DNA from 2 places in the Mycobacterium xenopi genome. Region 2 is predicted to be linked to the other one. Evidence: predicted binding sites of a transcription regulator. Region 2 holds the regulator's gene; the other holds the start of a gene.
The links. The regulator LexA, encoded in region 2, represses DNA repair genes until DNA is damaged. The targets are predictions, from matches to a motif close to CGAACANNTGTTCG.

Region 1: a site for LexA is predicted at 2,110-2,123, ahead of MYXE_RS13895 (HNH endonuclease signature motif containing protein). Genes of this name have one in related genera too.

The regions. Positions count from the first base shown of each region.
Region 1 covers NZ_AP022314.1:2,987,652-2,992,069, reverse strand. The annotation lists gene whiA (DNA-binding protein WhiA) at 1-486, shown strand, start outside; gene MYXE_RS13895 (HNH endonuclease signature motif containing protein) at 488-2,062, opposite strand; gene MYXE_RS13890 (DUF3556 domain-containing protein) at 2,310-4,070, shown strand; gene MYXE_RS13885 (phytoene desaturase family protein) at 4,067-4,418, shown strand, end outside.
Region 2 covers NZ_AP022314.1:3,207,302-3,211,719, forward strand. The annotation lists gene MYXE_RS15085 (PhzF family phenazine biosynthesis protein) at 1-229, shown strand, start outside; gene MYXE_RS15090 (peroxynitrite isomerase) at 247-732, opposite strand; gene nrdR (transcriptional regulator NrdR) at 779-1,243, opposite strand; gene MYXE_RS15100 (LysM peptidoglycan-binding domain-containing protein) at 1,400-1,858, opposite strand; gene lexA (transcriptional repressor LexA) at 2,098-2,793, shown strand; gene MYXE_RS15110 (LGFP repeat-containing protein) at 2,811-4,418, opposite strand, start outside.

The sequences.
Region 1 (4,418 bases), 220 kb from region 2:
CGTCGACTAGGCGTGAGCGCAAAGGCCCGCGAGGTCCGTGGCGCCGACCGGGTGGTGGTGCGTGACGGCGACGCAATCGGCGCCTTGCTAACCCGGATGGGGGCCCAAGACACCCGGCTGATATGGGAAGAGCGCCGGATGCGGCGCGAAGTCCGGGCGACCGCCAACCGGCTGGCCAATTTCGACGACGCCAACCTGCGCCGCTCGGCTCGGGCCGCGGTGGCGGCGGCGGCCCGAGTGGAGCGGGCACTGGAGATCCTCGGCGACAGCGTGCCCGACCACCTGGCCGCGGCAGGCAAGCTGCGCATCGAGCACCGGCAGGCCTCCCTGGAAGAGCTAGGCCGACTAGCAGATCCACCTATGACCAAAGACGCTGTGGCAGGGCGTATTCGGCGACTGTTGTCGATGGCCGATCGCAGAGCGAAGCAGGAGGGCATTCCGGACACCGAATCAGCGGTGACCCCGGACCTGTTGGAGGATGCCTGACTCAGAACGGCGGGTCGTCGGGCAAGGGTTGCAGCGGTGGCGGCTGCCAATCCGGCGGTAGTTCCTCCGGTTCTCGTGGATCGTTCACCCAGGGGCAGAACGGGCTGGTGCTGGGTTTGCCCTTGAACAAAAACAGCATGTCCCGCATGTGGTTCCGGAACTTGCGCGCTGCGATTTCGTCTTTGCGGGCTTCGGCGAGGTGGCGACGCTCTTTGTTGATAGGCCGTTGCAATCGATTGTGCCTGCGGGCACGTGCAATTCGACCAGCACGTTGCTTCGCGCGGCTGCGGCGGCTCGGTGTGGGCGTCGCACATGCCGGAGTGCGCCATTGCGGGAACAACTCAGCACCTGCCGGAGCGGTGCGATAGATTCGTCCGGTCGGCGACGTCCACACAACAGTGCCGTCAGCCAACTGAGCATCGCGCCAGCCGCCGAAGGTCTTGAGTCTATGATGTTGGCGGCAAAGGCATTTCAAATTCGACGGCACAGTTAAGCCACCGGCTTTCGGGTCACTGTGGTTGAACGGAATCGTATGGTCAATATCACAGACCATCGCCGGACGGCTGCATCCCGGAAACCGGCACGTCAAATCCCGACAGCGGATCGCGCGCTCGAGCGCAGCCGACGGTTGATAGCGCACCGCCTCTGTTGGCGTCACCCTAAAATCAGCCAGCCGAACCGACGCAGCCGCCGCGAGCTCGCGCACCTGCTCGGCATCGATGACACCGTAGCCCTCGAGGTAGCCGGGCTGGGCGCTGTCGCCGTAGACCGTTTGCTCGCTCGCCACCACATTCACGACGACTTGTGCACCACCCATATCGCGACCTTCGGTGTTCGCGGTTTTGTTGGGGCAGCCTGATTTTCCGCAGCAGCACGCCAGGCGACGTCCTTCCGTGAGCGCGGCGAGCGCGTCAGCTCGGCGCTGATCCAGCGTTCGTGGATCGGCCGGACACACCTGCTTGGCAAGTTGCGACAACCGCCGGTCGAAAGCTGCGGCGGCGGCAGCGGCAACGGTGCCATGCACTTCGGCCATCCCGTTGTCCTGCGCCGTTACGCTGATATGGCGGTCTTGCTCGGCGGCAACCCGGCGCTCACGAGCTGCGTCCGGGTCCATGACACGCACCGCGGCGTCGACGGCGTTGACGATTCGTTGCTTCGACCAGCCGTGCCACTTGACGATTCGCGCGGACAACGACTCGTCGAGCTTGGCAATCAAATCGCCGTCGGTGACCAGATCCGTCCGGCTGATGATCAACCGCACCGTGCGCCAGTCGGTTCTTCCTTCGGCTAGCAGAGCTGCAATCTTAGGTAACCGGACATCGAGTGCTTGGGCGTACGACACCATGTAACTCGCAGCCGTGGGCGAAAGGTTCATCGCGGCCGCGATCTCAGCAGTGGCCTGGTCGAACCCGTCGATCGCCGCATAGCCGCGCTCGGCGTTCACGTTCTGGGCCGCAGCGAGCCGGTGGCACAGCAGGGCCGCGACCGCCGCGAGCCGCCGCGCCACCAGCATCGACTCCAACCGGTGTGAGGACCCGATCGCCTCCACCAGATCCCCCGGATCCAGCGCGGACATCGCGGCAGGCTCGGCGACACCGGTGGCCCGCAACGGATCGGTTGTATCGAACATGCTTTCGAGTATAGTGCGGCCGGCCGACGCCAGTGGCGGGTCAGCCTGTCCCTGGCAGGACTTATCCACAGAGCTGCATTCATCCACAGGCCTGGTCCGGTTGCTGCCCGACGCGGCCGAATCAGCGCGGATTCGCCATATCCGCCAAGTGATTTCGCGATAGACTCTCGCTTTCCGCGAGAACGAGGACGCCATGGGATTGATCTCACCGGAGCTTCCGGACGTCGATCACGACGCCTGGCCCGCCCTGCCGCGGCCGACAAGGCTGCAGATCGTGACCCGCCACTGGGTGGAACACGGCTTCGGCACCCCGTACGCGGTCTACCTGCTGTACCTAATCAAGATCGCGCTGTACGTCACGGTGGCCGCGACGGTCATCGCGATCACTCCCGGCCTTGACGGGTTGGGTCACATCGCCCAGTGGTGGACCCAGCCGATCGTGTACCAGAAATTCGTGATCTTCACCCTGCTCTTCGAGGTGCTGGGGCTGGGCTGCGGATCCGGCCCACTCACCGGTCGGTTCTGGCCGCCGATCGGCGGATTCCTGTATTGGTTGCGGCCCAACACCATTCGGCTGCCACCCTGGCCGGGCAAGATTCCGCTTACGGCTGGCGACAGCCGCACGCTTGTCGACGTTGCCCTTTATGCCGTCGTGCTGGTTTCCGGAGTCTGGGCACTTTTGTCGCCAGGGCACGGTGGTCCCGTCACTAGTGCCGGTGACGTCGGGCTGATCGACCCGGTCTTGGTGGTGCCGCTTATCGCGGCGTTGGCCCTACTGGGGTTGCGCGACAAGACCATCTTCCTGGCCGCCCGCGCCGAGCACTACTGGCTGAAATTGTTCGTGTTCTTCTTCCCGTTCACAGACCAGATCGCGGCTTTCAAGATCATCATGCTGGCGCTGTGGTGGGGAGCTGCCACCTCCAAGCTCAACCACCATTTCCCGTACGTGGTGGCGGTCATGATGAGCAACAACGCATTGCTGCGCAGCAAGGCATTCGGGTGGTTCAAGCGCAGGCTTTACCGCGACCCCGTCAACGACCTGCGCCCCTCCCGGGTGCCAGCGCTTCTGGCGCACGTCGGCGGCACCACCGCGGAATTCATTGTGCCGGGGCTTCTGGTGTTCGTCGCCGACGGGCAGCCGTGGCGGTGGATACTGATCGGCTTCATGGTGATCTTCCACCTCAACATCATTTCCAACCTCCCCATGGGGGTTCCGTTGGAGTGGAACGTGTTTTTCATCTTCTCGCTCTTCTACCTGTTCGGCCATTACAGCGCCATCGACGCCACCGATCTGCAGGCACCGCTGTTGCTGGCCATCTTGATCGTCGCCCTCGCCGTCGTTCCTGTTGTGGGAAATCTGCTCCCCGAACGGGTTTCGTTTCTCCCTGCAATGCGGTACTACGCCGGGAACTGGGCCACCAGCATCTGGTGCTTCCGCACGGGCGCCGAGGAGAAGTTGGAAGCGAGCATCGTGAAAAGTTCACCACTGGTCGCCAAGCAGCTGGCAAAACTCTACGGCGCCAAGACCGCCGAGATCATGGCCGACAAAGTGGCGGCGTTTCGTGCCATGCACGCGCACGGTCGTGCGCTCAATGGACTGCTGCCGCGCGCAATCCCCAACGAGGCCGAATACACAGTGCGCGAGGGTGAAGTCGTCGCGGGGCCACTCATCGGGTGGAACTTCGGTGAAGGCCACCTGCACAACGAGCAACTGCTCGAGGCGGTGCAGCGGCGTTGTCAGTTCCAGGAGGGCGACGTCCGGGTGGTCATCCTGGAAGGCCAGCCGATCCAGACACAGAAGCAGTGGTATCGCATCGTGGATGCGAAGGGCGGTCCCATCGAAGAAGGCTATGTCAGGGTCGAGGACATGCTGAGCCGTCAGCCGTGGCCCGAACCCGGTGACAAGTTTCCTGTGTACCCCACGACGCAGCACACCGACACCGCCCCGCGATGACGACCGGGGTCGTCGTCGGGGCCGGACCCAACGGTCTGGCCGCAGCAATCCAGTTGGCCCGCAACGGCGTTGACGTACAGGTGCTGGAGGCGCGCGACACCATCGGCGGGGGAGCGCGCTCGAGCGAGCTCACAGTGCCAGGTGTAATCCACGACCACTGCTCGGCGTTTCACCCGATGGCGGTGGGTTCACCGTTCTGGAGGCAGGTCGACCTGGAACGCCACGGACTGGTCTGGCTCTGGCCGGAGATCGACTGCGCGCACCCACTCGACGACGGCACTGCCGGGGCGTTGTACCGGTCGCTGGATCAGACCGTCGCGGGCCTGGGCTCCGACGGGAAGAGGTGGC
Region 2 (4,418 bases):
GACCGACCAGTCTGCCGGACTGGTGCGTGCGCGGATGTTCGCCGGCAATGTCGGTGTGCCCGAAGACGAAGCGACCGGAGCGGCGGCTGTGCGGATCACCGACTACCTCAGCCGCGACCTCACCATCACCCAGGGCAAAGGCTCGGTCATCCAGACCACCTGGAACCCCGAAGGTTGGGTTCGAATCGCCGGCCGCGTCGTCAGCGACGGTGTAATGCACGTCGTGTGAACACCACCCAAGCCCGGTCATCCCGTGCGGCGCAACACCGCGGTCAGGTGGTCCTGCAGCGGCTGCCCGACCGCACCCATCCGCACCGAATACCGCAGCTCGTCGCCCTCGACGCGGAAATGCCGGCCCAGTGCGGTGACTTCTTTGGCAGTCGGCGTGAGCCCGATCGCCGACGAGGCCATCTCGATGTCGATGACATCACCGGTCGTCGAGTAGGTGCCCACCTCGATTTCGGTGATCCCACTGGGATGGGCCAAGACCAGCTCCACCCGGCCCGGCTGCGGCACGCGAAGGTACCCGGTTTCGGCGTGCAGCGGCGCGCCGTCGGCGAGCGCCTTGGTTTTTTGTCCGTAGCTCAGAAAAGGCTTGCCGACGTGAGAGAACACCACCTCTTCGAGATATTCGAACGGTTCGATCGTCGGATACTTGCCCGAGCCACGACCCGCCCAGGTGCCCAGCAGCGGCGCTAATGCTTCGAGGTCGGGGTGTAGCTCAGCAGGCATGCCGCAAGCCTAACGATGAGGTGTTGGGGGCCCGGTCCACGGCCGCTCAGTTCGGCGCGGACACCTTGCGGTGTGCCCGCAGCGCCTCGATCTCCCGCTCGAAGTCGTCGGCCGAGGTAAACGACCGGTACACCGATGCGAACCGCAAATAGGCCACCTCGTCGAGTTCACGCAGCGGACCGAGGATCGCCAAGCCGACTTCGTGACTGGGGACTTCCGGCGACCCCTTTGCGCGCACGGTGTCTTCGACTTGCTGGGCGAGCAGATTCAGTGCATCGTCGTCGACCTGGCGGCCCTGACATGCCCGGCGCACGCCGCTGATCACCTTTTCCCGGCTGAACGGTTCGGTGACGCCGCTGCGCTTGACGACAGCCAGCACCGCTGTCTCCACGGTGGTGAAGCGCCGCCCACATTCCGGGCACGACCTGCGGCGCCGAATCGCCTGGCCTTCGTCGGTCTCTCGGGAGTCGACGACCCGGGAATCAGGATGGCGGCAGAACGGACAGTGCATGACCGCTCCTTCGTCCTGCCGGCAGATCTCAAACCACTTCGAGATTACCTGCGAGCTCCGCGCCAGGGCCACGACCGCCGTGCGCGGCAGATTTTCACCGCCACCACCACCGACGCCCGTTGGGCCCGCGCTGGTTTCGCGCTGCATCGCGGCGCGTCAGCCGACCGGGGCGATCAGCGTTTGGCCCGCGGTCAGCGTCGCCGACCGCAGGTCGTTCAGCTCCCGGATGCGCTGGACGACCTGGCCGACCGGAGCGTCGGGCGCCACGCGGGCGGCTAGGTGCGGCAGCGTCTCGCCGGCATCGACGCGCACCACCGCGAGCCGAGCCGGCAGCGGCCCAGGCTTGGCACCATCGACCGTCTCGCCGAAGTGGGCGATCACCCCCAACCACAGGGTGATCAATGCGGCCAGCAAGGCAAGGCCCACCGTCGTGGCGGGCCCGATCGGACGCCGGTGATGTGGCGCCGTGGACATCCACATCCCGGTTCCGCGGTAACGCGGCGGAGCAACCCGCGGGCGGGGCGGTCCAGGTCGTCGCCCCGCGTCCGGGCAGCCCGCCCGCGTTGGCCTGCCCGAATGCCCGATGGTCGGCCGCGTTGCCTGGATGAGCGTCATGGGGTCCTCCCGTCCTGTCATGGTCGATCGCATGTTCGACTGTATTCGCTCGTGCGTTCGATTTGATGCAAATCTCCGAACGCGTGATCGAATCGTTGCGAAGCCATTGAACTGTAAGCGATGGCACCGACAACTTCCCGAGCCATATCGCGGGTGCTCCGACCGGCAAGGCAACACGACGCGACACGTGTCGAACAAATGTTTGAGGATCGGTCGATATCGGGCTACATTAAGGGGCTATGAGCGATAGCACCGACACCCCCACCGGCATCGGCCGCCGCGCGCGAGCTGCGGATTCAGCGCTGACCGAGCGGCAGCGCACCATCCTGGAAGTCATCCGCGCCTCGGTCACCAGCCGTGGATATCCGCCGAGCATCCGCGAGATCGGTGACGCGGTAGGGCTTACGTCGACTTCGTCGGTGGCTCACCAGCTGCGCACGCTTGAGCGCAAAGGCTATCTGCGACGCGACCCGAATCGCCCGCGGGCGGTCGACGTCCGCGGAGCCGACGACTCCGCAGCGCCTGTTCTCACCGACGTTTCCGGCTCGGACGCCTTGCCCGAACCGACATTCGTCCCCGTGCTGGGCCGCATCGCGGCGGGTGGGCCGATTCTGGCCGAGGAAGCCGTCGAAGACGTGTTTCCGCTGCCGCGTGAGCTGGTCGGTGAGGGTGCGTTGTTCTTGCTGCGGGTCGTCGGCGACTCGATGGTCGACGCCGCGATCTGCGACGGCGACTGGGTGGTGGTGCGCCAGCAAAACGTGGCCGACAACGGCGACATCGTCGCAGCGATGATCGACGGCGAAGCCACCGTCAAGACGTTCAAACGCACCGGCGGTCAAGTCTGGCTGATGCCGCACAATCCGGCATTCGACCCGATCCCCGGCAACGACGCCGCGATCCTGGGCAAGGTCGTCACCGTCATCCGCAAGATCTGACATAGTCCAGGCCCCGCCTAGCGGGCCTTGATGAAGCCGTTGGCACGGGCGACTTCTTCGCTGGCGAACCAGAGTTCGGCGAAGGCGTCGTCGTAGAGTTTGCTGTCGGGCGTGTAGTAAAGGCCGAAGCTGGCATTGCCCTTGACGGGATACCCCTCCGGCGCCTCACGCGGATCCTCCAGCGGAAGATGGATCGTGGGCTTGGCCGCAGTCCGCGCGTCGGCGTCGTCGGTTTCGACGGCCGCATGCCGTCCCGTCGTGCGCACCTGGGCCTCCGACGGAATGCGGGTGGGGGCGGTGTCGACCGCGTCGGGGTCGTCCACACCGATTTCGTCCTCGAAGCGCGCGGGTGCCCCGCCCGCAGGCTCGGTGCCGGCCGCTCGTGGCGCTGCGTATCGCGCACTGGGCATCCGATCCGTGCTGGGCGCCGGCTGATCCGGTGCGGCCACCGGCTGGGGATGACCCGGCATCTGCGGGTACCCCGGGGCGAACGGTGACAAGCCGAGGTCACGCCCGGGCTCAATCGCCCACTGGTCGTCGGTGGTCGGCACGGATGCGGGGCGCGGGGGTTCAACATCGCGGGCGGTTTCCCGGCTAATGGCGCGTCGAGCGGCGACCCTGCGCCGACGCGCCCACAGCGTCGCCGACACCAGCAGACCCGCCACGAGCAACGCCGGGACCACTACCGCTAGCCACCACCAGCGCCAGGTCGTTTTTCCGCCAGCGGGCATGACGGGTCGGCTCGGCTGGGTTTGGCCCGGCGCCTGCAGACCTGACAGCGACGACGCCAGGCTCGGCGGCTCGGCGGCATAGGTGTTCGTGGCGCGGTTCCAGGAGATGGTGCCGCCGGTGAATTTCTGCGAGACCACGTCACCGTTCACCGTCTGATCGCCAACCGGCGCGCCGAGCTTGCCTTTCGCGCCGCCGAGCTTGTCCCACGCGGCTTTCATCGCGCCGCGCACGACGAAGGCACCGTGGGCCGGTGTCCAGAAAATCACCGGCTTGTCCGCGGCGGAAAAAGTGCTGATGCGACTGGCCGGCTTGATGCCGCCGTCGGTTTCGTTTGCCGTCGGGAAGCCCAGGTCGCTGCCGACTGGCCCGCCGAGTGACTCGTATTTCGCCAACAGGTCGCCTTCTACGGCGTTGGCCCCGGTGGCCGGGCTGAAAAAGACCTTCCCGCCGACGAAGTTCTGGGCTACTCCGTTGTCGCCCACCGGGTATTGTCCGCCTTGCTTGGCGCCCAGTGGACCTGTCGCTCCACCGGCTGCGCGCCACGCTGTGTTGATCGCCGCCGTGGCATCGATGGGCACCTGAAGGCCGGTCAGTTGCTGCGCCAACTCCGGTGGAACCGTGGTGAACACCTTCGTCATCCGGTTCCATGACACGCGTCCGCCGCTGAACGACTGGGTCGCGTTTTCGCCGTCGTAGGTTTCGTCGCTGACCGGAACGCCCAGCGGCCCGCCCGAGCTGCCGAGCTTGTCCCACGCGGCGTTCATGGCGCCGCGCACCACGAACGCGCCGTGGGCAGCCGACCAGAAGATCACGGGCTTGTCGCTCGCGGAGAACGTGCTGACCAACGTGTCCGGTCCGGCCAGGCCAGGTACTTCGCTAATGGTCGGGAAGCC